One region of the Rhodoferax sediminis genome, then DNA from elsewhere that is predicted to be linked to it. Evidence: predicted binding sites of a transcription regulator. Region 1 holds the regulator's gene; the other holds the start of a gene.
The links. The regulator NrdR, encoded in region 1, represses ribonucleotide reductase genes. The targets are predictions, from matches to a motif close to CACNANATNTNGTG.
Positions count from the first base shown of each region.

Region 2: a site for NrdR is predicted at 14,240-14,253, ahead of EUB48_RS18255 (ribonucleoside-diphosphate reductase subunit alpha). Genes of this name have one in related genera too.

Region 1 covers NZ_CP035503.1:1,602,440-1,618,028, reverse strand. The annotation lists gene EUB48_RS07755 (DUF349 domain-containing protein) at 1-2,468, opposite strand, end outside; gene EUB48_RS07750 (YceI family protein) at 2,616-3,182, opposite strand; gene EUB48_RS07745 (YceI family protein) at 3,186-3,734, opposite strand; gene EUB48_RS07740 (cytochrome b) at 3,731-4,276, opposite strand; gene EUB48_RS07735 (DUF748 domain-containing protein) at 4,439-8,359, opposite strand; gene EUB48_RS07730 (lytic transglycosylase domain-containing protein) at 9,195-10,019, shown strand; ZMP/ZTP riboswitch at 10,050-10,180, shown strand; gene glyA (serine hydroxymethyltransferase) at 10,226-11,470, shown strand; gene nrdR (transcriptional regulator NrdR) at 11,578-12,027, shown strand; gene EUB48_RS07710 (hypothetical protein) at 11,996-12,262, opposite strand; gene pilV (type IV pilus modification protein PilV) at 12,256-12,879, shown strand; gene EUB48_RS07700 (PilW family protein) at 12,876-13,901, shown strand; gene EUB48_RS07695 (pilus assembly PilX family protein) at 13,918-14,526, shown strand; gene EUB48_RS07690 (pilus assembly protein) at 14,543-15,589, shown strand, end outside.
Region 2 covers NZ_CP035503.1:3,779,200-3,794,788, reverse strand. The annotation lists gene mpl (UDP-N-acetylmuramate:L-alanyl-gamma-D-glutamyl-meso-diaminopimelate ligase) at 1-1,074, opposite strand, end outside; gene EUB48_RS18305 (long-chain fatty acid--CoA ligase) at 1,159-2,880, opposite strand; gene EUB48_RS18300 (hypothetical protein) at 2,966-3,559, shown strand; gene EUB48_RS18295 (TlpA family protein disulfide reductase) at 3,556-4,122, shown strand; gene accB (acetyl-CoA carboxylase biotin carboxyl carrier protein) at 4,285-4,737, shown strand; gene accC (acetyl-CoA carboxylase biotin carboxylase subunit) at 4,760-6,109, shown strand; gene prmA (50S ribosomal protein L11 methyltransferase) at 6,137-7,045, shown strand; gene EUB48_RS18275 (DUF3426 domain-containing protein) at 7,095-8,132, shown strand; gene EUB48_RS18270 (carbohydrate kinase family protein) at 8,153-9,055, shown strand; gene EUB48_RS18265 (histone H1-like DNA-binding protein) at 9,209-9,652, opposite strand; gene EUB48_RS18260 (ribonucleotide-diphosphate reductase subunit beta) at 9,832-11,070, opposite strand; gene EUB48_RS18255 (ribonucleoside-diphosphate reductase subunit alpha) at 11,190-14,144, opposite strand; gene ampD (1,6-anhydro-N-acetylmuramyl-L-alanine amidase AmpD) at 14,541-15,155, opposite strand; gene EUB48_RS18245 (sigma-54-dependent transcriptional regulator) at 15,139-15,589, opposite strand, start outside.

The DNA.
Region 1 (15,589 bases):
CGCTCCAGCGCTTCGCGCTGGGCCCGGAAGGCCGCGTCGCCCAACCTCGGGCCACGCTCTTCATAGGCCGGGCGATCGCCAAAGCGGCCACCGCGTGGGTCGCCGCGCCCATCACCGCGTGCGTCGGGGCGCGGGCCGCGATCGTCGCGGCGCGGCTCGAACTTGTTGTCCCCCGGGCGCGCAGCGCCGCGCGGCGCATCGCGGCGATCACCAAACTTGCCACCCCGGCCCGCCTGCGCAGGTTCGGACTTTTTCATGCCCGGGCGGTCGTCGCCACGCATCGCAACAACGGGCTTGGGCGCGGGTTTGGCAGGTACTGCTGGCGCGGCGGGTACGGCATCCAAGGGCTCCGCGGGCGCGGCCGTGTCACCGGCAGTATCTGCGGCCCTGGATTCGTCGGCCGCTGCGCCGGGCGCATCGGGTGCGTCTGGTGTTGCAGGTGCAACGGCCTCAACAGCGGCAGGGTTTACCGGCTCCGCTACTGTTTCCGTAGCGTCTGGTGCAGGCTCTGTCTTGGCCACAGGCCTATTTTGTTCCCGATCGGTGGCAGCGGCCACCACGGCGGCGGCCTGCGCCTGGCCGCGCAGCGCGGCGTCCAGCGCGCTCATGGCGGCACGGATTTTGCCGGCGTCGCCAGTGGCGTTGGCGGCCTCCAGCGCCTTGGCCGCATCCAGCACGATGCGATCGCGCTCGCTCAACGATGCCGCCGCCTTTTCGCGCTCCTCGGTCTTGCGGTTGAAGGCGTCATCGATCGGTTTGCGGAAGGCATCCCACAGCTTTTGCTCGAACTTGCGCTCCAGTGGCACGCTTTGGGCCTCCAACTGCCAGCGCTGCTGCAGAGCCTTGACGGCGTCGATGCGCAGCACCGGCGCGGCTCCCAGCACCACGGCCTCTTCGATCAGGGCGTGGCGGCGTTCCACGCTGCTCTTTTGCGCGGCCTCGAACGGTGCGGCAGCGCCGTGAATGGCTTCTTTCCACTGCGGCTGCAGCTCGGCGAAGGTCTTTTCGCCCAGATGCCCGGCCTCGCGCCAGCGGTCGCCAAACTGGTGCAGCGAGCGGCTGAAGGCCTTCCAGTCGGTGAGGCCCGCGTTGGCCACGCCCCAGGCCTTGACCTCTTCGATCAGTGCCAGGCGCTGCAACCGGTGCTCGGCGGCCTCGGCCTTGACCTTGTCGAGCCAGGCTTCCACTACCTTGTGGGCTTCGTTGCAGGCCTCGTCGAAGCGCTTCCACAGCGCGTGGTTGGGCGCACCGCCCTGGTCGGTCTGCTTCCATTGCTCGCGCATCTGGCGAAGCAGGTCCTGCATCTTGCGCCCGCCCAGCGCATGCTCGGCGGGGCGCTTGAGCAGGCCCTCGGCCTTGATCACCAGTTCCTCGCGCAGCTGGTCGGCGCGCCAGCGCTGCCAGCCCTCCATTTCGCCGGCCGCGGCCAGTGCGGCGTGGGCCTGGTTCTCGAGCGCGGCGTCGATCAGCTTGCCGTGTTCCTTGAGCGCATTGCGCAGCGCGCTGGCCGCGCCAGCACTGGCCTTGCCGTGGCCTTCGCCCACCTCTTGCTCCAATTTCGATAGCGCCTCACGCACGGCCTGCGCTGCCCTGGCACGCATTTCGTTGTGAACTGCCGGATCCAGCGCGGGTTTCTGCGCTTGCACGGGCGCTTCCACCGGCACGCCGCGTTCGGCGCGCAGTTCGTTGGCCCACACCAGCACGGGCGGCAGCGCTGCGCCGGCATCGTCGGCCGCGGCCACGGCCTGCGCCAGCGCGGCCGCAAAGGCATCCCAGACCACCAGCAGCTGGGCCTTGGAGGCGTCGAGTTGCGGCGGGAACCTGGCGTCCACGCTGGACCAGTTGGCATCGGCGGCAAGCTCCTGCGCCTGCGCCTGCCAGTGCTGCACGTCAGCATGCAGCACCTCCAGCACAGCCTGCGCGTCGCGCCACGGCTTGGTCGACAGCACCTCGATGCGCTGCGCCAGCAGCACGGCGGCTTCGCGCTGCACCTGCACGCGGTGCTGCAGGTCCTCGATCACCTTGACGCGCTCGGCCAGTTGTACCTTGACCGACGCCAGCGGCTCTTTGGACAGCGGCGCGCCGGCCTTGGCGGCGTCGCGCTGCCAGGCCATGGCGTCGGCAATATTCAGCTTGGACAGCGCCAGCAGGGCCTGGCCCTTGCCGGCCCACTCGGCCGCCAGGATTTCCTGGCCCTTGGCACGCTTGAGCTCGTCGAGCTTTTCCTTGAGCGGCTTGGCGGCGCCCTTGTCGCGCGTGCCCAGTTCCTTGAACACTTCCTGCATCTGCTCGGGGCTCGGGTTGCGCGTCAGCCATTCACGGATGCGCGCCGCGCGCTCGCCCGAAGTGGCGGCGGAGAACGCACCGCCGGTGAGGGCATCCAGCGGGTGCGGGTCGTGGGATTTGGTGGAAGTAGGGGTCACGGCGGGCGCTTCGGAGGATGGGTTGCGATTGGAAAAGCTGAACATAAATGATCTGTCGGTGATTGTGCAAGTGGCGGCGGACAACCGCTCCGACTCCCCGTTCGGCGCGGTTGCGCCGGCGGCGGTCAACCCCCTATTTTCACCGGGATTTGCATTGCGGCGAGCCGGCTGGCCCAACGGGCGCAAATCCTGTCAATGCTGGATCGCCTCGATCGACACATAAAGGGTGATGTTGTTGGTGATCAGCGGCACATATTTGCCCAGGTTGAAGTCGCTGCGCCTGATGTTGGCGCTGGCATTGAGGCCGCAGGCCATCCGGTGGTATTCGGGATGCATCATGCATTTGTAATGGGTCACGCTCAGGGTCACGGGGCGCGTGATGCCCTTGATGGTCAGATCGCCCTCGACGGCCGTCACATTGTCGAGCTTGCCGAACGTGAAATGTGTCGACTGGAAAGTGATGAGCGGATATTTGCCGGCGTCGAAAAACGCATCGCTGAGCAGTATCCGGTTGAAAAAGTGCGAGCCCGTGCTGATCGAATTGACATCGATGCGCGCCTGCACGCTGCCGGTCTGGTCCTGCAGGTTCAGGCTGACCGTGGCATCGACCTTGTCGAAGCGGTCGCGCTGGATGCTGTAGCCCAGGTGGTCGAACTCGAACCACGCAAAGGTGTGATTCGGGTCGGACTCGTAGACATCGGCGGCCAGCGCGGTGGCGACGCACAGACTGCACAGCAAAGCAAAGAGCAGCTTTTTCATGGCTTACGGCTCCAGCACCAGGTGAAATTGCACCGTCACCTCGTTGGCGACCACGCCCACGTCGCCCCAGACGCCCCCGCCCACGCCGAAGTCCAACCGCTTGAGCACGAAGGCGCCGTCCAGCACGGCTTGCCCGGCCCCGCTGGGCTTGAGCGTGGCGTCGACCGCCAGCGGCCGGCTGACGCCCTTGAGACTCAAGATGCCGCTGACCTGGAACCGGCCGGCGCCCAGCGGCTGGATCTGGCGCATTTCGAACTGCGCTTCGGGGTGGCGCTTGACATCGAACCACTGCGCGCCCGGGACCTCCTCGTTGGCTTCGCGGTTGCCCGTGTCGATGCTGGACAGGGCGATACGCAACTGGCCGCGGGCCGTGGCCGGCGCCTGCGGGTCGAAGGCCATGTCCGCATCGAAGGTGTGGAACACACCGTCAACCGGCACGCCCATCTGCTTCGAGGTAAAGCGGATCTGACTGTGCGCGACGTCCACGCGCCGGTACTCGGCGGCCTGTGCACCGACGCCCACCAGTAGCAACGCGAGGAGGAAGACTTTCATTCGGCAGCCCCCGTGAGCCGGAACATGCGGACCAGCACGCCATCCCGGTCGATGAAATGGTGCTTGAGCGCGGCCGCCACATGCAGGATGACGGCTCCGAGCAGCGCGTAGTTAAGGATGCGGTGCAGCGCCAGCAGCAGCCGGCCCAGCGCTTCATTTTTGGCCAGCAGATCGGGCAGCGGCCACAGGCCCAGGTAGACCGTTGTCACCCCTTGGGCCGAACTCATGAGCCAGCCCGAAATGGGAATGACGGCCATCAGCACATACAGCAGCAGATGGCCGGCGTGCGCCGCGGTCTGCTCCCACGCGGCCATGCCCGCGGGCAACGGCGGCGGTGCATGCTTGATGCGCCACAGGATGCGCAGCAGAAGCAGCCCCCAGACGCTGACACCGATCCACTTGTGATACGAGAAGAGCCGCAACTTGAGCGGGCTCAGCGGCAAGTCGGCCATCGACAGTCCCAGACAAAAACCGGTCACGATGAGCAGCGCCATGACGCCATGCAGGACGATGGCAGTGCGGGTGTAGCGAGGTCGCGGCAAGCTTGCTCTCCAACGACGCCAGGTGATGCCCTGCGCGCTTTTTTGATTGTGAGCCTGCCGCGCGAGAGGTGCAAGCCGGGCCTGCTCCATCCGCGCTGATACACGCCGATACATGCCGACCGCCCCCTGCACGGCGTTGAATGCGGTGCGGCCCCGCGGCGCCTATCGGGTCGCCAGGTTCAGATCGGCGTGCGGGCTCCACTTGGCGCCCGGCTTACTCTCGGTCGCGGGCTGGTCGGCCGCCGCCTTGGGCGCGCCCAGGAACAGCTGCTGCGCCGGCACCTGCCTCAAAGCCAGATACTCCTTCACCGCCTCGCCCCGCGCCAGCGCCAGTTGGCGCATCGCGTCTTCGGTCACGGGGATATTGGCCATCAGCAGCGACTCCATCTCGGCCTGCGGAAGATCCTTGGCCATGCCGATCAGGTTGCGCGGCTTGGGCAGGTCGGCGTGCTTGTAGACCTGCTTCAGCAGGGCCGGGTATTCCGCATCACCGACCGTGGTGGCCGGGGCAGCGGCCCCCGCAGCAGCGGATGCAGCGGCAGCCGGCGCCGGGACTGCGCTAGCTCCAATCGTCGTCTCGCGGCGCTTTTCGGCGCGCACCATGGCGTTCAGGCGTTCGCGCCGGTAGCCCTCCATCTCGGCATCCAGGCTGGCGGTGCCGACCACGGTCATCTTGAGTGCGGGGCGCTCGGCCAGCGCCTTGGCCACCTTGTCCAGGCTTTGCCGGGCGTCCGGCGTCAGCACCGCGCTGCCGGGCGCGAAGGCCACCGTGCTGAGTTCGTCACCGCCGCCGCCAAACGCATTCGCGAGCAGGCTGAACGGCGCGGTCACGGCCTTGACGATGATGTTGATGATGGCCTTGAAGATGATGGGCCCGAGGCTGAACTGCGGGTCGTTGAGCGAGCCGCTGATCGGCAGGTCCAGATTGATCACGCCATTGCGGTCGGCCAGCAGCGCCACCGCGAGCTTGACCGGCAGGCTGGTGGGTGCGCCCTTGACCTCGTCGCCAAAGCTCAGCTGGTTCAGCACCAGGTTGTTCTTGGCGGTGAGCTGGCCGTTGGGCAGCACCACGTAGTTCACGTCCAGGCTCATCTTGCCGCGCTCGATGCCGTGGCCCGCGTACTTGATGGCGTACGGCGACAGCGGCGGCAGTTCGAGGTCGCGCACCTTGCCGGTGATGTCCAGCGCCAGCGGCTTGGCCAGCGGATTGAGTTTGCCGGTGATCTCCAGCGAGGCCGTGCCCTCGGCCTTGCCGCGCAGTTCCAGATCCGCCATGGTGGGCGCGCTGGCCGGCGCGACGCTGGAGAACGCGCTGAGCTTGCCGGTGAGCTCGGTCAGGTCGGCCGAGTAGTTGGGTTTGATGAAGTGGTCGGAGAACAGCACCTTGCCATTGACCAGGCTGATCGGGCCGATATTGACAATGGGCGCCAGCGCACCACCCGCAGCGGGCGCAGGCGACACAGCGGGCGCGGGCTTGATCGGGGCTGCACCAGAAGCCGGTGCGGCGGCCGCGACCGGCTGCGCCGACGACTTCACCAGGTCCTGCAGGTTGATGCGCCCGTTCGGGTTGATGATCACGCGCGCATAGAAGTCGCTGAGCGCGGTCTGGCGCACATTGACCCGGGTGGCAGTACCCGGCTTCATGGTCAGGTCGAGGCCGCGCACACTCAGGGCCTTCCACTGCAGCAGCGGCTCGCTGACGGGTTGCAGGCTGCCGGCCGCCGCCATAGTGGTGGCTTTGGGCACAGCCCCTGCGGTGGCGGGCGACGTCGCGGCGACAGCCGCCACGCCCGGCGGCAACACGCTGTTGGCGCGAAAGTCCTCCAGCGCAGAGTCGCCCGTGACTTTGACCACCGGGCCGGCCTTGCTCTCGAGGTAGTGCACCTGCCCCTTGAAGCTGGTGTCGGCGCGCAACAGTCGGATGTTCAGCGCATCGCCAAAGTAAGGCTCGAGCGCGTGCAGCGGCAGGCGCACCGCCTGCACCTGGCCTTGCGCCGACAAGGGGTTCAAGCCCAGATCGCCGTGGTAATCCAGCCGGCCGGGCTCCGTGCGTCCCGCCCCGATGCGCGCCGAGGCTGTGAGGGGTGAGGGTTTTTGGCTGTCCAGCGCAAAGTCCTTCAGCTGGATCGTGAGCTTTGATACTTCGAAGGCCACCGGCCGCGGCATGGCGGCGTCCCGGTACGATACGGCGCCACCCTCGATCGCTACATCATTGATAGCAATCTGCCAAGTCCTGGCGGGGGCTACAGGTCGTTTTGATGCAGATCCCCGGGGAGCCCCCGAGGCGGCCGGCTTTTTCAGCCAGCGCTCGAACATCCAGCGTTTGTCGGCGCCGCGCTCCACGCTGGCGTGGGGATCGGTGAGCGCCAGCTTGCCCACGCTCACCGTCTGTTTGTCCAGATCGATCCGTGCGTCGGCCACCTCGATCTGCTTGATGCTGGGCAGCGCCGCGTTGCGCGGATTCGGGGCCCTGGGCTGGCTCACGGCCTTGCCATCGGTGAGCGCCAGATTCTCCAGCGTGAGCTGTTTCACGCCGAGCAGCAAACCGGTCGCCTGTGCGCCCGCCGCGGGCGCCTTCCAGTCCGCGTTCAGCTGGGCCGTCAACTGGCCGTTCAGCCCGGGTTCGATGAAGGACGCGAGGTACGGCGCGGCCAGGCTCAGCGGCAGGGCCTTCAGGTTGGCCGCCACGCTGACCATGCGGTCCGTGGCCGCGCCGCCAAAGCTCAGGCTGGCAGCCTGCGGCGACGGGCTCGCCGGCGCCGCCGCAGCCGATGCAGTGGGGGAGCCAGTCACCGAAGCCAGCACCGCCGAACCACTGAACTGCAGCGGCTTCGCAAACGGCAGCGCGATGGCAGCCGCGTCGAACACCAGCTCGCGCAGGGCCAGCTGCGCATGGGGAGCGGTGGTCTCGTCGGTCCATGCCACCGTCCCGCCGCGCACGGCAACCTTGTCAACTTGGATTTTCCACGCATTGGTTTGGGCTTCTTTTGTGGCTGCAGCCCCTGTGGTATCTTCGCCTTTAGCTCCTCTTTCCGTAGCAACCGGTGCGGTGGAGGCGGCCGCCGGCGTGGCTGCGAGGTCCACATTGAACCGCCCTGCCGCATCGCGCCGCACCGCCACATTCGGGCCGGTCAGTTCAATCGACGAGATGTTGGCGCGCTGTGCCAGCGGCTGCACGTCCGCGAGCGTGAGCTTGAGCGCGTCGAACGACAGCAGGTCACGCGTTTTGGCGTCGGTCAGCTTCACATGGCTGGCTTGGACCGTGCCTCTAAGCTTGACCGACGTGGTGGACGTCTGCTCGAATGCCACGCGCAGGTCGGTGTCGATCACGCCCGTCTGCAGCCGCACCGGCAGACTGGCCGGGATATAGCCCAGATAGGGCGCGAGGTCGAACCCGGCAAGCTTGATGGTGGCATCAAGCTTGTGGGTCTGGGCGAACGGCGTACCCTCGGCGGCCGAATCGAAACGGCTGCCGTTGAGCGTGAAGGCCAGCCTTGGCTGGACCACCACACCGCGCTTGGAATCCAGGTTGCTCAAGAACGGCACGCTCAGCGTCAAATCGCGCAACTGATGGGTTTTGCCGACCGACTTGTCGGTGAAGTCCACGGAGCCGCCATCGAGCGCCAGGTTGTACAGCGCGAAGTGCAGCGGTTTGCCGGGCGGCTTACCGGACGGCTGGCTCAGCCGGGCCAGGATGTCGTCAATGTCGTAGTGCCCCTCCGAGAGGCGGGTCAGTTTGAGGCTCGGCGCATCGACTGTGACGGCATCGACCACCGGCGCCAGCCGCAGGATCGACTGCAACTCACCATCTATATAGAGACGCTGGACGTGCAGCTGCTGCCCGGCCCCATCGGCGGTGGCCACAGCCAGGTCGGTGACCGTAAGTTCCAGCGTCCAGGGCTTGAAATCGACCGCGCCGATGGTGACCTTGCGCCCCAACTGCTCGCTGGCTATTTTCTGGGCCTGGCTCTTGAGGATGGGCGGCACCGCCAGCCAGCAGATGCCCCACAGCAGCACCACGCCTGCGGCCGTCCAAGCCACACGCCGCGCCCACTTGTTGCTGTTGATGGATTGCAGGTTCATGCCCCGAGTTTATTCAACGCATTAGGCCGAGGCAAAAATGAGAAAGCCCGGAGGATCTGCCTGCAGCAGATCCAACCGGGCCTGACGGCAGCCAAAAGGCCAGTGCCGTCTCGGTTCGCAGGTGGGAGATTGAAGTCCCGCACTGCGTAGGAAGCAATGGATTGCTTCCATAATAAGCCGGGGCTGCTTCGTCAGCCCACCTTTCAGCGGGGACTGGCTCCTACCGGCGATTGCCCAATTGCTCAGGCCTTGTTACCTTAGTCATCGCCTGGCGAAATTGCAAATCGGATTTTCAATGAGCGGGGAGCGCGCGATTGGAAGATTTTCAAAAAATTGTGGCCCGCCATGATGGGCCGCAACCAAAGGCCGCCCCGCCGCGGCCCGTACCTCCCCCGCCTGACCCGGCCGCGTCAAGAAGCATTCAGCCAGCGCGCCCGCCAGCGGGCCTGAAAAGCGGATGGACAGCTATCGTTTGAGGAGCATGCGCCAACCGGGCGGGCGAGCGCGAGGCGGATCTGCCGGGCCACCCAGGCCCCCGATTCAGCCTTGTTTTGCATCAAAACTGTACGTATATACATGCTCTATAGATCTAAATTTGAGCAATCACCCTAGCTTTTATGCTTGACCAAGTATTTAAGGTGAACCTAGAATTCGGAATTCTTGGGAATATCTAGGGATAACCCGTAATCGCTGCCGACCCCGGCTAAGTCGATCCACCGCCATAGTCTCGATGACTCCGCGTGAATCCGATGGCGTACCAATCCAAACGAGGAGCCCTGCTTGTCGTGCTGCACTCCAGCATGGCGCCGCAGCCCCCGCGTAGAAAGGAAGAGCTATGACAGCGCTAACACAGTCAGCCAAAGGCCTGCGAGTCTTCGCATCCGATGTGGCTGACGGTTTTTTTGAAATCACCCACAACGGCCTGGCCCTCCTGGGCGTGGCCCTGGTGTTCTTCGTGATCACCCTGGCGGCACGACCCGACCTGCGCCAGGTCGGCGAAGAGAAACTCACCGGCTGGCTGCAATCACGTCAGATCGTCTCGGCCGACATCGAGGTCGAACCCGACGCGGTGGATCGGGCTACCGCCACCGACCCGAAAGACCTGCCCAAGCAGCAGGCTGCGGTGGCCTATTGGCTGAGCAAAAAATACCATGTCGCGCCCGAACCCGTGAGCGCGCTGGTGGCGGAGGCGTATCAAATCGGCGCCCGTACCAAGCTCGACCCGACGCTGATTCTGGCCGTGATGGCGATTGAGTCGGGCTTCAACCCGTTTGCCCAGAGTGCGGTGGGCGCGCAGGGGCTGATGCAGGTCATGACCAAGGTGCACTCCGACAAATACGAGGGCTTTGGCGGCATGCTGGCCGCCTTCGACCCGGTGACCAACCTGCGCGTCGGCGTGAAGGTCCTGCAGGATTGCATCGCGCGCGCGGGCTCGGTGCAGGCCGGGCTGAAATACTATGTGGGCGCCGCCAACATCCAGGACGATGGCGGCTACGCCGGCAAAGTGATGGCCGAACGGGCCAGGTTGTACAAGGTGGCGACGGGCCACTCCATTCCCGTTGAGCGCGCCCCGGCGGCAACGCCCAAGCTGGTAGCGGGCGGGGACGAAAAAGTCGCGATGCTGTCGCCATCCCATTCAACCGGCGCCCCGGGCAACTGACGCGCGGACACCATGCCAGTCAGCTACACTCACGCTGTACGCGACTGGCGATAGGCGCGGCGCCCAAACAGGGCCGCTGGCGCTGACGTGGGACACCACCGGGAAGCGTACCGCCCGCGTCTTTTGACAACGGCGTTCAGCCGTTCGCCTGGGCAGCCCTTGTTTCATTCACGCAATGACAGGGAACCTCGTCTTTAAGGACTGCCATGTACCACCGCAATATCCTCGTTGAACAAACCGACCCCGAGTTGTGGGCCGCCATCCTGGCCGAGAACGCGCGCCAGGAACAGCACATCGAGCTGATCGCCTCCGAGAACTACGCCTCGCCCGCCGTCATGGCCGCACAGGGCACGCAGCTCACCAACAAATACGCCGAAGGCTATCCGGGCAAGCGCTATTACGGCGGCTGCGAATACGTGGATGTGGCCGAGCGGCTGGCCATCGACCGCATCAAGCAGATCTTCGGCGCCGAGGCGGCCAACGTGCAGGCGCATTCTGGCGCGCAGGCCAACGAAGCGGTGTTTCTGGCCTTCTTGAAGCCTGGCGACACCATCATGGGCATGAGCCTGGCCGAAGGAGGCCACCTGACGCACGGCATGGCGCTCAACATGAGCGGCAAGTGGTTCAACGTGGTGAGCTACGGCCTCAACGAGCGCGAAGAAATCGACTACGACGCGATGGAACGCAAGGCCCACGAATCCAAACCAAAGCTGATCATAGCCGGTGCCAGTGCTTATTCTCTTGCTATTGATTTTGCACGCTTTGCCAAGGTGGCGAAAGACGTGGGAGCAATCTTCATGGTCGACATGGCGCACTACGCCGGCCTGATTGCCGCCGGCATCTATCCGAATCCGGTGCCGCACGCCGACGTGGTGACCTCCACCACCCACAAGAGCCTGCGCGGCCCGCGCGGCGGCGTCATTTTGATGCGCGCCCAGCACGAAAAGGCCATCAACAGCGCCATCTTCCCGGGCCTGCAGGGCGGCCCGCTGATGCACGTGATCGCGGCCAAGGCAGTGGCCTTCAAGGAGGCCTTGATGCCGGAATTCAAGACTTATCAGCAGCAAGTACTGACAAATGCCAGCATCGTCGCCGAAACGCTGGTATCGCGCGGCCTGCGCATCGTCAGCGGCCGCACCGAGAGCCACCTGATGCTGGTCGACCTGCGCGCCAAGGGTATCACCGGCAAGGAAGCCGAGGCCGTGCTGGGCAGCGCCCACATGACCATCAACAAGAACGCCATCCCGAACGACCCCGAAAAACCCATGGTGACCAGCGGCGTGCGCATCGGCACCCCGGCCATGACCACGCGCGGCTTCAAGGATGAAGAAGCTCGCGCCACCGCGCACCTGATTGCCGACGTGCTGGACAACCCGCGCGACGCCGCCAACATCGAGGCCGTGCGCGCCAAGGTCAATGTGCTGACCCGCCGCTTTCCTGTCTACGGCTAAAGAATGTCGGCCCCCACGCTTTTCACTTCGTGTAATGCGCTGCCCCCCGGGGGGGCCAATTTTCCTTGGGGCGGCCCGGCGGAAAATTACCGCCACCTGTTCTCGGTATGAAATGCCCCTTCTGCGGTCACACCGACACCCAGGTTGTTGAAACCCGGATCTCGGAGGACGCGGACTTCATCCGCCGACGGCGCCAGTGCGCCGCCTGCGAAAAGCGCTTCACCACCTATGAGCGGCCCGACGTGAGCTTTCCAGCCGTCGTCAAGAAAGACGGGCGCCGCATCGAGTTCGAGCGCGCCAAGCTGCGCGCCTCCATGAACCTGGCGCTGCGTAAGCGCCCGGTCAGCACCGAGCAGATCGACGGCGCCATCGAACGCATCGAGGAAAAGCTGCTCGGTCTGGGCCTGCGCGAGATCCCGTCCCACCGCATCGGCGAGCTGGTGATGCGCGAACTCAAAAAGCTCGACAAGGTGGCGTACGTACGGTTCGCCAGCGTGTACCGCAGCTTTGAAGATATCGACGAGTTCAAGACACTCGTTGACGAGGTGCGGCGGTAGGTTTACCGCTGCCATCGCCTCGCCAAATTCCCTTCGCTTCCCATAAAAATCCCTGCGGGCTACCGCTTGTCGGTCTATTAATGCCGCTTATCTGACCAATAGATAGATCCAAGAAAAATGCGTAAATATATGTAACCATACGCAAACAAAAGCCCATCAGCGTGGCTTTGAAAAATTTAACCATGGGCAAAAACCACTGGTTGCCCTGCAAGAAATGGGAGAAAAGAGATGCCATGCAGCCGTACCCAAAACCCTCGGCGCTGGAGAAATCAACTTGGTTTTTCGCTCATCGAGGTGTTGATTTCCATCATCGTTCTGTCATTTGGTCTGCTGGGAATGGTCGGCATGCAGTCTGCGGCATTGCAGGCGAACCGGGAGGCCCGCCTTCAGTCATCTGCGGCGATTCTGGCGCGCGAACTGGCCGAGATGATCCGGGGCAACAAGGAAGTTGGGATCGGTGCGACGAACCCCTATTTGGGATCCTTTGCCACCAGCCCGTTAGTGGCGACCACCCCATCGTATTGCCTCAATGTCGCAACCAGTACGACACCTTGCGCGGACCAGACCGCCATTGCCAACGCACAAATGACGGAATGGCTCGCCCGCGTTGACGCGCAACTCCCCGGCGCGCGTGTCAGCGTCTGTTTCGACTCGGCCCCCTTTGATGGCGGCGGCGTGCCGCAATGGGGATGCAACAACGCGGGCGCTGGCGCGGGCGGCATTGTTATGGTCAAGATAGGCTGGACCCGCGGCTCCACAGACCGATCACAGTCAGGCAATGCCGCTCTGGAGCGGGCGAAGGCCCCGTCGATCGTGTTTCCTGTCACGGCTGGAAGTGGGAGTGACACATGACTCCAATCCCTGTCAGACGTTTGACCTCCTCCATGTTCCGGCAGCGCGGCTTGACGATGATCGAATTGCTGGTGGCATTGACCATCAGCATCCTGATCGCGCTGGCGGCGGTCGCTGCCCTGATCGTCACCCGGCAGGGGTTCAACACAGTCGACGCCGCCTCGCAATTGCGGGACAACGGGCGTTTCGCCGCTGACCTGATTCAACGCGTTGCGGTGCAAACCGGTTACCTGGACCTGCCCTATCTGCCGTACACGGCCACGCCGGCTCCAGCAACGGCAGGCATGCCAACCAACCCGGATCCGAACATCAACGGATTCAACAACGCATTGCTCGCCACGGGTACGGACCCATTGAATTCCCCGCCCACCTCACGCGTAGCCGGGGCAGATGGTTACGGGAGTGACATCCTGATCCTGCGCTATCGGACTGGCGAGACTTTCCCGGGTTCCGGAAAATCTGACAAATCCATGATCGACTGTTCCGGATATTCACGGGATCCCGTCACTTATGGCAAGTACGACCGCATGGTCAGTATCATCCACGTCGCGCTGAGTCAGGGCGAGCCTTCGTTGATGTGCAGTTCCTTGAACCCAGCCAAAGGAGAGTTCTCAACTCAACCCATTGTTCAAGGCGTGGAGAACTTCCAGGTGCTCTACGGCGTGGATGGCGTGACCGCTGGCGTCCCGCCTGCCGCCGCAGCCGATGGCGTACCCGACCGCTACCTTCGCGCCGACCAGTTGACGGTGGCCGGCGACCCGGTTGGAACCAACGCCAACTGGCGCCGCGTTCGCAGTCTGCGTATTGGCATGGTCCTGCGCGGCCCGCCAAACTCGGCGCAGGAAAAGACCGCGCAAACCTTCTACCCCTTCGGTGCGGCAAAGTCTTCAACGACCGGGCTTGCCGGCTCCGCCATGTCGTCTGCCAGCGACCCGGGCACCGTCTTCACACCGGCCGTGGATGGTCGCCTGCGTCAGGTGATTACTTTCACGGTGCATCTGCGCAATGACCAGGGTCTCTGACATGTCAGGAAACTTGATGATGCCTACCCCCTCTTTGCCCACGCTGCGCCACCGCGCACAACGCGGTGCTTCGCTGATCATCGTCATGCTGATCCTGATTGTGGTATCCGTGCTGGGCATCGGCAGTGCCCAAATTGCCCTGATGAGCGAACGTGGCGCCCGCAATGACCGTGATCTGCAGGTGGCCTGGCAGGCCGCTGAAGCGGCATTGATGGATGCGGAATTCGATATCCACCCGTCGCCGCGGCCCGCCACCCCCACCGTACGCCAAAGCCTGTTCGACGGGAAAAATTCAACCCCGTTTATCGACGGATGCGGCACATCGGGCAATTCAGTCGGTCTGTGCAATTCGGGAACGGCAGGCAAGCCGGCGTGGCTCACAGCAGACTTCACGGCCACCGGCTCCGGTGCCGCAACGACGCAGTTCGGCACATTCACCGGCCGCGCCTTCGCCGCAGGCGCACCGGGCATTCAGCCTGCCATGGCGCCCCGCTACATCATCGAGCTGGTGCCCGATCTTGTCGGTGACAGATCCAATCCCACTTTTTTATACCGGGTAACCGCCATGGGATTTGGACCGCGCGCCGACATTCAGGCCGTGCTGCAAACGCTTTATCGAAACTAGTGACGGGAACGACGCCATGCACACGAGTACACACGCTATTTCGCGATTCATCAGTCGCCCCCCACCACGCTGGCTGCGTCGGCGCTGGGTACCGTGGCTGATGGTTCCGGTGATTGCAGCGGTGTCATTCGTGGCGATCAGTCAGGGCTCCCCGCCCAACATACCCCCCGTCATCCTGTCCGCCGACCCGCTGTATGCCACCACCACCGGCGACAAGCCTGCGCTGGCGCTGGCGCTGTCGGTGGAGTACCCGACGGTGGGGGCACAGTATGTCGACCCCGACAACAATAACGCAAGTACATCGATAGACCCTACCTACTCCAACACCAAGGAGTATCTTGGCTACTACGACGCTGAAAGCTGCTACACATACAACAATGCGCCGACCGAAACACCGGTAGCACCGCAGACCACGGCAGATTTCAAACGTTTCGACCGCAGCGGGCCGGCCAATCCGCTGAGCGTGCCCGATGCGACGCAGCCCACCAGGACCAGCCGGATGTGCAACAACGCCTTTAGCGGCAACTTTTTGAACTGGGCCTCCAACTCAGCCATCGACATGTTGCGGCTGGCGCTGACCGGTGGTGATCGCTACATTGATACTCCCTCATTGACCGTTTTGCAGCGCGCGGTACTTCCGAATGGCGATCCCATCTGCATGTGGAACAGCAGCAACTTTCCTGCCAAACAGCTGCAAAAAAACGGTGGCGGTGCCGGGAAATACTGGGGCGCGGTACCCACGGCAATGATGACGGCCGCGGCAGGTAACGACATCTGGGTGGCCAATACGCTCAACCGGATTTACTTCCGTTCAGGCACGTCGTACGTGGGCAATTGTGGCGATCAAAGCGGCTACACATTGGGAGGCGCGGCCACAAACCCTCAAATTGGAACCATCACTGACAGCACCGCTGCTCTTCCAAGTGACGCCGCTGCTTGCACCACAGGAGAGGGGGTTCAATGTAGTTTTTCAGGTGTGAAAGAGGTTTGGTATGGTGTAAATAATTCGGGTACAAATCGATGGAGAGTCTTTCCTGCTTCCAACGGTGTGCTTTGCGATAAC
Region 2 (15,589 bases), 2.2 Mb from region 1:
GCCGCCCACACTGCCGCGCACCTCCATGCGGCGCTTGACGTTCTGGAACTCGCCCAGCGCCTGGGCCGCCGCGGCGGGCGCCACGCCCACATGTTCGGCCGCGGCAATCGCGGCCAGCGCGTTGAGCTGGTTGTGAACGCCGCCCAGTGCCCATCGCACCTGCGCCACGCGCTCTCCTTTTTCGAGCACGTCGAAGGCGCCGGGCTCGCCCACGGCGGAAAAATCGCTCACCGTCGCGCCAAAGCTGCGCACCTCGCTCCAGCAACCCTGGTGCAGCACGCGCGCCAGGCTCTCTTCGAGCCCGTTCACCACCACGCGCCCGCTGGATGGCACGGTGCGCACCAGGTGATGGAACTGGCGCTCGATCGCGGCCAGGTCGTCGAAAATGTCGGCGTGGTCGAATTCGAGGTTGTTCAGGATCGCGGTGCGCGGGCGGTAGTGCACGAACTTGCTGCGCTTGTCGAAGAACGCGGTGTCGTACTCGTCCGCTTCGATCACGAAAAAGGAGCGGCCGTGCGGCACAAGGCTCTGCTTCGTGTCCCCCGCCCGCGTTGCGGGCTCCTCCTTTACCTGTGCAGAGCCCTGTGCCACACGGCCGCCACCCACGCGCGCCGATACGCCGAAGTTCAGAGGCACGCCGCCGACCAGAAAGCCCGGCTGCAGGCCGGCGCACTCCAGGATCCAGGCCAGCATCGAGGTGGTGGTGGTCTTGCCGTGCGTGCCGGCCACGGCCAGCACGTGGCGGCCCTGCAGCACATGCTCGGCCAGCCACTGCGGGCCGCTGGTGTAGGGCAGGCCGGCATCCAGAATGGCCTCCATCAGCGGAAACTTCGGTGTGCCGTCGCTAAGATGGGCGCGGCTCACGACGTTGCCGACGACGAACATGTCGGGCTGCAGCGCCAGTTGCTCGGCGCCGAAGCCCTCGATCAGGTCAATGCCCAGCGCGCGCAGCTGGTCGCTCATCGGCGGGTAGACGCCCGCGTCGCAGCCGGTCACCTTGTGGCCCGACTCGCGCGCCAGCGCGGCCAGGCCGCCCATGAAGGTGCCGCAGATCCCCAGAATATGAATGTGCATGAGGTGATTTTAGGCGGGATTCGAGGTGTTTCAGGCCTCCAGCCCTTGTGCAATATGCACAATCAGCTATTGAAACTGTAGCGCTCAGGTTTTGCTGGCAAAGCGCTCGCGCAGCTTCATCTTCCAGAATTTGCCGGTCGAGGTGCGCGGCACGGCGTCGATGAATTCATAGCGCTCGGGTAACTGCCACTTGGCGAAGCCGTGCCCCAGCAGGTGCGGGCCAAAGTCGGTGGCCGCCACGCTCCGGCCGGGTTTTAGCACCACACAGGCCAGCGGGCGCTCGCCCCATTTTTCGTCCGGCATCGCGATCACGGCGGCCTCGGCCACGGCCGGGTGCGCCATCAGCGCGTTCTCCAGATCGACCGAGCTGATCCATTCGCCGCCGGACTTGATCAGGTCCTTGGTGCGGTCGGTGATCTTGACGAAGCCCATCGCGTCGACCGAGGCCACGTCGCCAGTGCGCAGCCAGCCGTCCGGGGTGAATTTTTCGGGGTTCACGGAAACCTGGTGGTCCCCGGCGCCGGGCCGCCCCAAGCCGGGGAGCGCCCCCTCGGGGGGCCGAGGCGCAGCCTCTTGGGGGTAATAACTCCCCGTAATGAAGGGCCCGCGCACCTGGACCTCGCCCACGCTGTGGCCGTCCCAGGGCTGCTCGGTGCCATCGTCGCCCCAGACGCGCAGATCGACCAGCGGCACCGGCACGCCGGCCATGGCGGCGCGGCGGTAGCGCTCGTCCATGCTCGCGTTGCGCAGCTCGGCCTTGGGGTAGGACACGGTGGCGACCGGCGAGGTCTCGGTCATGCCCCAGCCCTGCAAAATCCAGATGCCGTGCTGGTCGAACGCGCGGATCAGCGCCTCGGGCACGGCCGCGCCGCCAACCAGCGAGCGCATGCCGACCGGCAGCTTCCAGCGGCCATGGCTCGGCGAGTCGGGGTTTTGCGCGGCGTCGAAGGTCTGGATCAGGCTCATCCATATGGTGGGCACGCCGAGCGACAGGGTCGGCGGCTCCAGTTGCATCAGGTCGAGCAGGTCGTCGGGGTGCAGGTGCGGGCCGGGAAACACGAGCTTGACGCCCATCATCACCGCGCCATACGGCATGCCCCAGCTGTTGGCGTGGAACATCGGCGTGACCGGCAGCACCACGTCGGTGCCGCGCAGGCCCCAGAAGTCGCCCAGGCTGGCCACCAGCGTGTGCAGCACGGTGGAGCGGTGCGAATACACCACGCCCTTGGGCCGGCCCGTGGTGCCCGAGGTGTAGCACATGGCGACCGGATCGTTTTCGTCGTGCGGCGCGTACCGGAAAGCATCCGGGTCGGCGCCGGCGAGCAGGGCTTCGTAGTCGGTGAACTCCGCCGGGACGGGAGCGCCGGAGAACGGAAAGACGATGACCTTTTCGAACTTGTACAGGTGCGCGAACTGCCGGTACAGCGGCAGCAGCACGTCGTCGATCACCAGAAAGCGGTCCTGCGCATCGTTGGCGATCCAGCCCAGCTCGTCGGGCGACAGGCGCAGGTTCAGCGTGTGCATCACGCCGCCGGCCGCGGGAATGCCGAAGTAGCATTCCAGGTGCGCGTGGTGGTTCCAGCACAGGGTGGCAACGCGCTCGCCTTTTTGCAGGCCCAGCCCTTGCAGGGCCGCCGCCAATGCGCGCGTGCGGCGGTAATAGTCGCCGAAGCTGTGCCGCTTGAGCGATTTGTCGGGCAGGCGCGAGACGATCTCGTTGCTGGCAAACAGGGTACCGGCGCGCTCCAGCAGGTGATTCAGCGACAGCGGCACGGGCATCATCGTGCTTTTCATGGGGGCGGGCATGCGGTGGTCTCCGGACATCGTGGTTTTGGTCTAATCTACTGCGTGCAGGCGGGCAACGCCAGTTAGAGAATGCAAAATCACCTCCATGGATACCCTGAAATCTGAAATTGCCGCGGCCGCCGCCCGTATGGTGGTGGAGGAAGGGCTGGAATACGGTCCGGCCAAGCGCCGCGCGCTCAAACAGATGGGGCTGCCGGCCCGCACGCAACTGCCCGGCAACGACGAGATTGAAACGGCGGTGCGCGAGTACATCGATCTGTTCTGTGCCGACACGCAGCCCGCTGAGCTGGCCGCGCTGCGCCGGCTGGCGCTGTCGTGGATGCAGCGCATGGCACCGTTTCGGCCCTATCTGGGGGGCGCGGTCTGGCATGGCACGGCGACCAAGCTGTCGGACATTTATATCCAGTTGTTTTGCGATGACCCCAAATCAGCGGAGATTGCGCTGATTGACCACAAGGCGGACTACGAGCCGCGCACCGTCAGGGGCTTTCACGGCGAGTCGGTAGAGGCGCTGAGCCTGTCGAGCATCTGCCGCGAGCTGGACACGATCATCGGCGTGCACCTGCTGATCTACGATCTGGACGATCTGCGCGGCGCGCTCAAGCCCGATGCCAGAGGCCGCTCCCCGCGCGGCAATATCGAGGCGGTGCGCCGGCTGCTGCAGGACACAACGCCATGAGCCACGATCCATCATCCGCTGCGCGTGGCGCGCCCGAAATCGGCTCCAGGGGTCGGCGCCGGATTCTCTATGCGGGCGTTGCCGCCGCCGCCGCACTGGGGGGGGCGAGCGTGGCCTGGTGGAAATTCCAGCCTCACGCCACGGTGGCAGACACTGCACTATGGGGTTTGACTTTCGACACGCCCACCGGGGAAAAGCTGGCCATGCAAAGTCTGCGCGGCAAACCCCTGCTGGTCAATTTCTGGGCCACCTGGTGCGCACCATGCGTCGAGGAAATGCCCTTATTGGACCGCTTTTATCGTGAAAACTCGGCCAAAAGCTGGCAGGTTCTTGGATTGGCGGTCGACCAGGTGGAGCCGGTCAATCGGTTCCTGAAAAAAGCACCGGTCAGTTATCCCGTGGGTATGGCCGGGCTGCAGGGAACGGATCTGGGGCGCTCGCTGGGCAATTCGGTTGGCGGTTTGCCCTTCACCGTGGTGTTCGGTGCGGCAGGCACTGTGTTGCATCGTAAAATAGGCCAGATCACCCCTGCGGATCTACAGCGGTGGGCGGCGCCGGGATAAGCCGGCACAGGGTGGCCGCGGGCATCATCCCGAGAGCCCTGGAGATTGCTAGCGCAATTGACTAGCGAGAAAAATAGAAGAAATTAAGGGAAAAAGCGCGCATTAAGCGGAATTTGGAGTAAATTCGCGTTTTTCTTATTGTCCGCAGTCGTTGGAGATTTCATGGATTTACGCAAACTCAAGACCTTGATCGACCTTGTGTCCGATTCAAATGTGTCCGAACTCGAAATCACCGAAGCAGAAGGCAAGGTTCGAATCGTCAAAGGCGGCGTCATGCTGCAACAGGCCGCCGCCCCCGTGATGGTGGCCGCGCCTGCCGTCGCACCGCAGGGCCTGGCGCCAACCACACCGGCCGCGGCGCCTGCCGTTGAAGTGCCGCCGGGGCACGTCGTCAAGTCGCCCATGGTGGGCACGTTTTATCTGTCGTCGAGTCCGGGGGCCAAGCCTTTCGTCGAGGTCGGCAGCGCGGTCAAGGAAGGCGACACGATCTGCATCATCGAAGCCATGAAGATCCTCAACGAGATCGAGGCCGACAAGTCGGGCACCATCACCCAGATCCTGGGGCAGAACGGCCAGGCCGTTGAATATGGGCAGCCTCTCTTCGTGATTGAGTGAAGTTAAAAGTAAGCGGCCACTCATGTTTAAAAAAATCCTGGTTGCCAACCGTGGCGAGATTGCCCTGAGAATCCAGCGCGCCTGTAGCGAGATGGGTGTCAAGGCGGTGATGGTTTATTCGGAGGCCGACCGCGAGGCCAAGTACGTCAAACTGGCGGAAGAAGCGGTCTGCATCGGGCCGGCCTCGGCGTCGCTGAGCTACCTGAATATGCCGGCGCTGATTTCGGCCGCCGAGGTGACCGATGCCGAGGCCATCCATCCGGGTTACGGGTTTTTGGCCGAAAACGCCGATTTCGCCGAGCGGGTTGAAAAAAGCGGTTTTCAGTTTATCGGCCCGGCCCCCGAGTCGATCCGCCTGATGGGCGACAAGGTGTCGGCCAAGCAGGCCATGATCAAGGCGGGCGTGCCCTGCGTGCCGGGCTCCGAGGGCGAACTGCCGGACGACCCGGTGCAAATCCGGCGCACGGCCAAGGCGGTGGGCTACCCCGTCATTATCAAGGCGGCGGGTGGCGGTGGCGGGCGCGGCATGCGCGTGGTGCATACCGAGGCGGCGCTCATCAACGCGGTGCAGATGACCAAGGCCGAGGCCGGCGCGGCCTTCGGCAATCCGGCCGTGTACATGGAAAAATACCTGCAGAACCCGCGCCATATCGAGATCCAGATCCTGGCCGACAAGTACAAGAATGCGGTCTATCTGGGCGAGCGCGACTGCTCGATGCAGCGGCGCCATCAGAAGGTGATTGAAGAAGCCCCGGCGCCGGGCATCCCGCGCAGGCTGATTGAGCGGCTGGGCGAGCGCTGCGTGGCGGCCTGCAAAAAGATCGGCTACCGCGGCGCCGGCACCTTCGAGTTTCTGTACGAGAACGGCGAGTTCTACTTCATCGAGATGAACACGCGCGTGCAGGTCGAGCACCCGGTGACCGAATTCATCACGGGCGTGGACATCGTCAAGACCCAGATCATGGTGGCGGCCGGTGAAAAACTGCCCTTCACGCAGCGCCAGATCGAGATCCGCGGCCACTCCATCGAATGCCGCATCAACGCCGAAGACCCGTTCACATTCACGCCCTCGCCGGGGCGCATCACTACCTGGCACACGCCGGGCGGGCCGGGCGTGCGGGTGGACTCGCATATCTATACCAACTACTTCATACCGCCGAACTACGACTCGATGATCGCCAAGATCATCGTGCATGGCGACACGCGCGAACAGGCGCTGGCGCGCATGCGCACCGCGCTCAACGAGACGGTCATCGAGGGCATCCAGAGCAACATCCCGCTGCACCGCGAGTTGATGGTGGATGCGAATTTCGTGGCGGGCGGCACGAATATTCACTACCTCGAAGAATGGCTGGCGCAGCACAAGCGCTGAGCGAACAGCCCACATGGCGTAGCACGCATGTTTGAACTGAGCCTGATGTGCCCGCAGGACCGGGTCGAGACCTTCAGCGAGGCGCTGGAGGCGCTCGATGCGCTGAGCGTGTCCGTGGAAGACTTTGATGCCCAGACCGACGCGGAGCAGGCCCTGTTTGGCGAACCCGGCATGCCGCCTCCGAAGGACGGCTGGCAGCGCTCGCGCGTGCTGGCTTTGTTTGCTACAGAGTTAGTAGCTAAAGAGGCAGCATCCTTGCTGTCTGCGCAGGATTTCTTTGATGAATGCCGGTTGCTCGGCATCAGTCTGGTGCCCGATCAGGACTGGGTGCGCCTGACGCAATCGCAATTTGCGCCGGTCGAGGTCACGCCCGAGTTCTGGATCGTTCCGACCTGGCATGAGCCGCCGGCGCAGGCCCGCACGATCATCCGGCTGGATCCGGGGCTGGCCTTTGGCACGGGCACGCATCCCACCACGCGCATGTGCCTGCGCTGGATTGCGCAGCATGGCCGTGCTGGCGGGCAACACGCCGCGGGCAATCCGTTGGGCCGGGTGCTCGACTACGGCTGCGGCTCCGGGATTCTGGCCATTGGCGCGGCGAAATTTGGCGCCGTGGACATCGATGCGGTCGACATCGACGGCGCAGCGGTCGAGTCCACGAAGCTGAATGCGCAGGCCAATGCCGTGCGCCTGCAGGCCGGCCTGCCCGATCGGGCGACGGGCCGCTACCAGACGGTGCTGGCGAATATCCTGGCCACGCCGCTCAAGGTGTTGGCGCCGCTGCTGTGCGCGCACGTCGCGCCCGGCGGCTCGCTCGTCATGGCGGGGATTCTGGAGCGCCAGGCCGACGAGCTCAAGGCGGCTTATGCGCCGTATGCGCGGTTGGTGGTGGCCGACAGCGAAGACGGCTGGATACTGATGACCGCCACGCTGTGAATCGTGGTGCGGCGCCAGGGCCGCGCGGCGACCCTACAATCCGTTACCCATGAGCCTGATCACACGCTGCCCTGCCTGCGGGACGATGTTCAAAGTCGTGCCCGACCAACTCAGGATTTCCGACGGTTGGGTGCGCTGCGGGCAATGCACCGAGGTTTTCGAGGCGCCCGAGCACCTGCTACCGGAATCGTTGATGGCAGCGCCGGCCCCGTCGGTGGCCTCGGTGCCCCATGGCGGCAATGCGATGGGGGCGACGCCGGCGGCGCCCGACGCCGGGCCCGAGGGGGCGGCCGCCGCCGGAATCATCGAGCAGGACACTGACACCGAGTCCTGGGCGCTGCCGCCAGGCGTAGATCTGCCGCCGACTGAAATACAGCCGGACATGGATCCAGGCGCATCTGCAGAACCTGGCCTTGCGGATGAGGTGCTGTGGCCCGCGCCCTGGGACGAACCCCTGGACGTGCTGCCGGGCGAGCCGTCGCCTGCGCCCGTGAGCGGGTTTCTGACAGAGCCGAGTGCGGCGCCTTCGCCGGAGGAGCCGGGCCCGGCCCCCGACCCGGCCCTGCAGGAGGTGTCGTTTGTGCGGGAAGCCCACCGCAAGGCGTTGTGGGAGCGCCCGCGGATTCGCCGCCTGCTGATGGTGGCGTGCGCTGTGTTGCTGGTGTTGCTGGGGCTGCAGTGGGCAATCCACGAGCGCGACAGGATTGCCGCCTTCGAGCCGCGCACCCGGGGCCTGTTGCAGGGGCTGTGCGTCCCGCTGCGCTGCACGGTGGCGCCGCTGCGGCAGATTGAATCCATTGTGGTTGACAGCTCGTCGTTCAAAAAAGTCCGTGACAATGTTTACCAGCTCAGCCTCACGATCAAGAATACCGCGCCCGTCGCACTCGCCATGCCCAGCGTTGAGCTGGCGCTGACCGACACACAGGATCAGCCGGTGCTGCGCCGGGTTCTGTTGCCCACCGATCTGGGCGCCGCGGCCGTGCTGACTGCGGGCGGCGAGTGGACCGGCTCGCTTCCTGTCAGCGTGGCGGACAACGCTATCGCGGCCCGTATTGCGGGTTACCGCGTGCTGGCCTTCTATCCCTGACATCTTTTTATCCCAAACTTATGGCAGCAATCATTTGTGGCTCCCTGGCTTTTGACACCATCATGACCTTCGAGGGCCGGTTCGCCGAGCAGATCCTGCCGGATCAGCTGCACATCCTCAACATCTCGTTCCTGGTGCCTGCGCTGCGCCGTGACTTCGGCGGCTGCGCCGGCAACATCGCCTACGGCCTGAAACTGCTCGGCGGCAACCCGCTGCCGATGGCCACCGTCGGCAGTGATGGCCTGGATTACATCGCGCGCTTGAGGGCGCAGGGCATCAGCACCGAGTTCGTGCGCGAGGTCGGCGATACCTACACCGCGCAGTGCTTCATCACGACCGATATGGCCAACAACCAGATCACCGCTTTCCATCCCGGTGCCATGCAGCAGGCGCACCTCACGAAGATTGCGCCGCGCAGCGACGTGCGGCTGGGCATCATCTCGCCCGACGGCCGCGACGCGATGCTGCAGCACGCCGAGCAGTTCAAGGCGGCCGGCATTCCCTTTGTGTTCGATCCGGGCCAGGGACTGCCGATGTTCGATGGCAAGGAACTGGCGCACTTCGTCGAGCTCGCTGCCTGGGTCACGGTGAACGACTACGAAGGCAAGATGCTCAGCGATCGCACGGGCTGGAGCAGTGCCGAGCTCTCACGCCGCGTGCAAGGCCTGATCGTGACGCTGGGCGCCGAGGGCAGCGAAGTGTGGGTCGATGGCGAAAAAACCCTGGTGCCGCCAGTCAAGGCGAGCGCGGTGGTGGATCCGACGGGCTGTGGCGACGCCTACCGCGGCGCGCTGCTGTATGGGCTGGAACAGGGCTGGAGCCTGGCGCGCTGCGCCGCGCTGGGGAACCGCATCGGCGCGCTCAAGATTGCCCAGCGCGGGCCGCAGAACTACACGCTGGATTTGAAAGAAATCGGTCTGTAGACCACACGGCACATAGACAGGAGGCTCATATTTTGATAGCAATTTATTTATTGCACCCGCTCAAGGGGGTAGTCACTGCGCTTGCGACAGACATGAAAAAGCCCGATGTTTTGCAACACCGGGCCTGGAAAGCGGCAAGCCGCTGTTGGCTGTTTACGGCTTGCTGGCCGTAGGAAACGGCCACGCCGCCTGCGGGTTCAGAGTCGTCTGAGCCGCAGGGGCAGCCGGCGCCGGGGCTGCTTTGGCAGCGGGTGCTTTCGCGGCTTTCTTCGCAGCGGGTTTTTTTGCTGCTTTCTTGGCGGCCGGCTTTTTCGCCGGGGCTTTCTTGGCGGCCGCTTTCTTCGCTGGCGCCTTCTTCGCCGGGGCTTTCCTGGCTACGGCTTTTTTCGCCGGCGCTTTTTTTGCTGCTGCTTTTTTGGCAGGAGCCTTCTTCGCTACAGCCTTCTTGGCTGGCGCTTTTTTCGCCACTACTTTTTTGGCAGGGGCTTTCTTCGCAGCGGCCTTCTTGGCCGGCGCTTTTTTCGCCGCTACTTTTTTAGCAGGAGCTTTCTTCGCAGGTGCGGCCTTTTTTGCGGCCGGTTTTTTCGCAGTTGCCATCATTTTCTCCTTGATCAAATTGCAAAGAGCACTTCATGCTTGTTGGTTTGCATGAAGCGATCCATGGTGTTGGAACAATGTCCAGCACCATGAACACGGGAACACAGGCTGTCGCCACGCTCTGCGGCGCGATCAACAGTCTGTGCGATTCTTGATTTCATTATGGTTATAGGAATGCTTCAATCCCAGGAAAGCGCACCGCCCGACTGATACTCGATCACGCGGGTTTCAAAGAAGTTGCGCTCTTTCTTCAGGTCAATCATTTCGCTCATCCACGGGAACGGATTGGTCTCGTTCGGGAACAGCTCCTCGAGTCCGATCTGCGTGGCACGCCGGTTCGCGATGTAGCGCAGGTAGCCCTTGAACATGGAGGCGTTCATGCCGAGCACGCCGCGCGGCATGGTGTCCTCGGCGTATTTGTACTCGAGCTCCACCGCCTTCATGAACAGGGCACGGATCTCGGTCTTGAATTCGGCCGTCCACAGCTGCGGATTTTCCAGCTTGAGCTGGTTGATCAGGTCGATACCGAAATTGCAGTGCATGGACTCGTCGCGCAGGATGTACTGGTACTGCTCGGCCGCACCGGTCATCTTGTTTTGGCGGCCCAGCGCGAGGATTTGCGTGAAGCCGACATAGAAGAACAGGCCCTCCATCAGGCAGGCAAAGACGATCAGCGACTTGAGTAGCGTCTGATCGGTCTCGGGTGTGCCGGTATGGAAGTTCGGGTCGCTGATGGCCTCGATGAACGGGATCAGGAACTCGTCCTTGTCGCGGATCGACTGCACTTCGTTATAGGCATTGAAGATCTCGCCTTCGTCCAGGCCCAGCGACTCCACGATGTACTGGTAGGCGTGCGTATGGATGGCTTCTTCGAACGCCTGACGCAGCAGGAACTGGCGGCATTCGGGCGCCGTAATGTGGCGGTAGGTGCCGAGCACGATGTTGTTGGCGGCCAGCGAATCGGCGGTGACGAAGAAGCCGAGGTTGCGCTTGACGATGCGCCGCTCGTCTTCGGTCAGCCCGTTCGGGTCCTTCCACAACGCGATATCGCGCGTCATGTTGATTTCTTGCGGCATCCAGTGGTTGGAGCAGGTGGCGAGGTATTTTTCCCAGGCCCACTTGTACTTGAACGGCACCAGCTGGTTGACGTCGGTCTGGCCGTTGATGATGCGCTTGTCGGAGGCGTTGACGCGGCGGCGTTCACCGCTCGCGGCGGGTACAAGCGTGGGAGGGATTGCGCGCGCAACGGCCGGCGCGGGCATCACGGCACCGTCATTCAGGGTGCGCAATGCAGGCTGTGGGCCGGTAGCGGGAGAGGGAGAAAAAAGAGGCGGGAGTTCCACCCCGCGGTTGTTTCGCAAACCGCTGTTTGGTGCTGCAGGCAATGAGGGCTTGACTTCTTCGTCCCAGGTCAACATAGATTTTCCAATGCTCAGATTATGAAAGCAGCGATGTGAAATGCAAAGTGCTCATTCACATCGCTGTCATATTGTGTTGCTCAATTGCATCGCAATTTCGAGATGCAGTGCGGCTTGATTTATTGGCAGGACTCGCACGTCGGATCGTCAACGCCGCAGAACTGGATGTCGGTTGCCGGCATCGCGTTCATCTGCGATCGTGCGGCCGCCGCCGCGGCATCGAGTGCACTCGTGCCGGCGCCGCCTTTGGCTTCCCCGCTCGAGGTCACGGCATTCAAACGGCCGGCCGTGACCGTTGATTTTTCCGCATGCGTGGCGCTCATGGTGCGCAGGTAGTAGGTGGTCTTCAGGCCGCGCAACCAGGCCAGCTTGTAGGTGTCGTCGAGCTTCTTGCCCGAGGCGCCGGCCATGTAAATGTTGAGCGACTGCGCCTGGTCGATCCACTTCTGGCGGCGTGCCGCGGCTTCCACCAGCCAGGTGGCTTCGACTTCAAACGCGGTCGAGTACAGCGCCTTGATTTCCTGCGGCACGCGGTCGATCGGACGCAGCGAACCATCGAAGTGCTTGAGGTCCATCACCATCACGTCGTCCCACAGGCCCAAACGCTTGAGGTCGCGCACCAGACCGCCGTTGATCACGGTGAACTCGCCCGACAGGTTGGACTTGACCGACAGGTTGCCGAAGCAGGGCTCGATCGAGGCATCCACGCCGATGATGTTGGAGATGGTGGCGGTCGGCGCGATGGCCACGCAATTGGAATTGCGCATGCCGTCCTGGGCAATCTTGTGGCGCAGGGCCTCCCAGTCCATCGTCGAGGAGCGGTCTACTTCGACATAACCGCCGCGCGCCTGTGCCAGCAGCTCCAGCGTGTCGAGCGGCAAAACGCCCTTGTCCCACAGCGAGCCCTTGTAGCTCGCATACTTGCCGCGCTCCCTGGCCAGCTCGGTGGAGGCCCAGTAGGCGTAGTAACAAATCGCTTCCATTGACTGGTCGGCGAATTCCACCGCGGCCTGGCTCGCGTAGGGAATACGCAGCTCGTACAGGCTGTCCTGGAATCCCATCAGGCCCAGGCCCACCGGGCGGTGGCGCATGTTGGAGTCGCGTGCCTTCTTGACCGCGTAGTAGTTGATGTCGATCACGTTGTCGAGCATGCGCATCGCCGTGGTGATGGTTTTCTTGAGCTTGTCGTGATCCAGCACCTGGGTGCCGCCGGCCTGGCCTTCGGGCGCCGCCTTCAGGTGCTGCAACAGGTTCACCGAGCCCAGGTTGCAGACCGCGGTTTCGGTGTCGCTGGTGTTGAGCGTGATTTCGGTGCACAGGTTGGAGGAGTGCACCACGCCTACGTGCTGCTGCGGCGAACGTACGTTGCAGGCATCCTTGAAGGTGATCCAGGGATGGCCGGTCTCGAACAGCATGGTCAGCATCTTGCGCCACAGGTCACTGGCCTGCACCGTACGGCAGGGCTTGATCTCGCCGCGCGCCGCGCGCTCTTCGTAGGCCACGTAGGCCTTCTCGAAGTCGGCCCCGAACTTGTCATGCAGATCCGGCACGTTGTTGGGCGAGAACAGCGTCCACTCGCCCTTTTCCATGACGCGGCGCATGAACAGGTCGGGAACCCAGTTGGCGGTGTTCATGTCGTGCGTGCGTCGGCGGTCGTCGCCGGTGTTCTTGCGCAGCTCCAGGAATTCCTCGATGTCCAGGTGCCACGATTCCAGGTAGGTGCACACGGCCCCCTTGCGCTTGCCGCCCTGGTTCACGGCCACGGCGGTGTCGTTGACGACCTTGAGGAACGGCACCACGCCCTGCGATTCGCCATTCGTGCCCTTGATGTGGCTGCCCAGCGCGCGCACGCGCGTCCAGTCATTGCCCAAGCCGCCGGCAAACTTGGACAGCAGTGCGTTTTCCTTGATGGATTCGTAAATGCCGTCGAGGTCGTCCGGCACCGTGGTCAGGTAGCACGACGAGAGCTGCGAGCGCAGCGTGCCGCTGTTGAACAGGGTCGGGGTGCTGGACATGAAGTTGAACGACGACAGCACTTCGTAGAACTCGATGGCGCGCGCCTCGCGGTCGATTTCGTTCAGCGCCAGGCCCATGGCCACGCGCATGAAGAACACCTGCGGCAGCTCGATGCGGCTCTTGCGCACGTGCAGGAAGTAGCGGTCGTACAGGGTTTGCAGGCCCAGGTAGTCAAACTGCAGGTCGCGCTCGGCCTTGAGTGCGGCGCCCAGTTGCTTCAGGTCGAACTGCAGCAGCCGCTCGTCGAGCAGCTCGGCCTCCACGCCCTTCTTGATGCCCAGGGGGAAGTAGTCGGCATATTGCTGCGCCATCTCGGCCTGGGTGGCTTCCACGCCCAGCACTTCCCGGGTAATGGTGTGCAGCAGCAGGCGCGCCGTGGCGTAGGTGTAATCGGGGTCTTTCTCGATCAGCGTGCGCGCGGCCAGGATCGACGCCTTGTAGACCTCGTCCATGGGGACGCCGTCGTACAGGTTGCGCATGGTCTCGGCCACGATCGGGTCGGGCCGGATGTCGGCACCCAGGCCGGCGCAGGCCGATTCGATCAAACCCTGCAGCCGGTTCAGGTCCAGCGCCACGCGCTGACCACCGTCGAGCACGTGCAGCGTAGGCGCCTTGGGCGCCGCCTGCGTGGCCTGCTGCGCCCGCTCCTGGGTGCGCCGCTCCCGGTACAGCACATAGGCTCGTGCGATTTCGTGGTGGCCACCGCGCATCAGGCCCAATTCCACCTGGTCCTGCACGTCTTCAATATGGAAGGTGCCACCGCCCGGGCGCGAGCGCATCATGGCGCGCACCACGCCCTGGGTCAGGCTGTCGACCACCTCGCGCACGCTGGCCGATGCGGCGCCCTGCGTGCCATGTACGGCCAGGAATGCCTTCATCATGGCCACGGCAATCTTGTTCGGCTCGAACGGCACGACGGAGCCGTTGCGCCGGATGATCTGGTAGTGCGCCAGCGGGCTGGCGGCCAGGGCGCCCGCGCTGTCGGTTCCCCGGGTGCTGGAAGTGCCTGCAGGGTGGTTGGTGCTGGCAGGGAGAGACTGGTTTGAAGTTGCTTGCATTGTTTCCTCGTCTTTCGCAATTTTTGTGGGGGGCAATGGCCTGGCGGGCAGACTCGAAACGGTTGTCAAAGCCCCCGGCTGCTACGCGATGGAGACACTATAGCTAGTGTTTCGCGCTAACTCAAGCCACTACCTGTAGTGTATCGCCCCAGAAACGGAGGATTGGCGCGCAGACCCGAAAACCTCACGGGGGCGAGTGGGTTTGCACGCACTGCGTCAGATGCCGGTGATGGACCCGCAGGCGTTGCCAGCGCACGCGCTGTTCCCGCAGATCAAGCAAATATGCGCCTTTCGGGGATTTTTTCCGCGCATCACCGCTTGCGGGTTGGCTGCGTACTTTGGCGCATACTTTGGCGGCGGCCTGTAGATGCGAAAAATGATTCCGCAAAAATAAATTCAAGCGTCGTGAAATGGCATCGCACCAGCGGGAAAACACTGAGTTCGCCAGCCCAGTGCGCGTTGCAAAAAAGCCCATCGAAAGCCGTTGCCCGGATCCTGCTTGCGACCCGGGGCGATGTGTTCGTGACCGGCGATATAGGCCACCGGGTAGCGCTGCGCCAGCGCGGCACACAGGCCCGCCAGGGTTTCATACTGGGCGGCCTCGAACGCCTCGCCCTCCACTCCTTCCAGTTCAATGCCGATCGAGTCGTCGTTGCAGTTGTCGCGTCCGCGGTAATGCGAGCGCCCCGCGTGCCAGGCGCGCGCATCGCAGCTGACGAACTGCCATAGTTCCCCATTGCGGCGAATGAAGAAGTGGGCCGACACCTGCATGCCACGAATCGATTCGAAGTAGGGGTGGGCATCCCAGTGCAGCGTATTGGTGAACAGCTGCAGCACCTCGTCGCCGCCGTAGTGCCCGGGCGGCAGGCTGATCGAGTGCAGCACGATCAGGTCGATCAGCGCGTTGGCCGGGCGCTCCCCGGCGTTGGGTGAGCGCAGCACGCGCGCAAAACGGTACCAGCCGTCCTGCCATAGGGTGCTGGCGGGGTGGCGATCAGGGGGTATCGTCATGCGCATCGTCACCAAACGGGGTGGTGATGTTCAGGCGTGCAATGCGGTAACGGATCTGGCGCAGATTCAAACCCAGCCGTGCCGCCGCAGCGGTGCGGTTGAAGCCGGTCTCGGTGAGCGTTTTGACCAGCACTTCGCGCTCCTGCTGGTCCAGATAGCTTTGCAGATCGCCCGTCACGGCAGGCGGGCCGTTGGAGGGCTGACCCGGAACAAAGTCCACATGCAACTCGCTGCCGTCGCTTAGCGCCACGGCGCGATGCAGCAGGTTTTCGAGCTCGCGGACGTTGCCGCTCAGGGGGTGCGAGGCCAGTTGCGCCAGCAGGGCGCTTGAGAGCGCGGGCACCGGCATGTCGGACTCCTGGGCAATTTTGGCCAGCAGCGCCTCGCACAGGGCCGGCAGGTCGCTGCGCCGCTCGCGCAGCGGGGGCACTGCA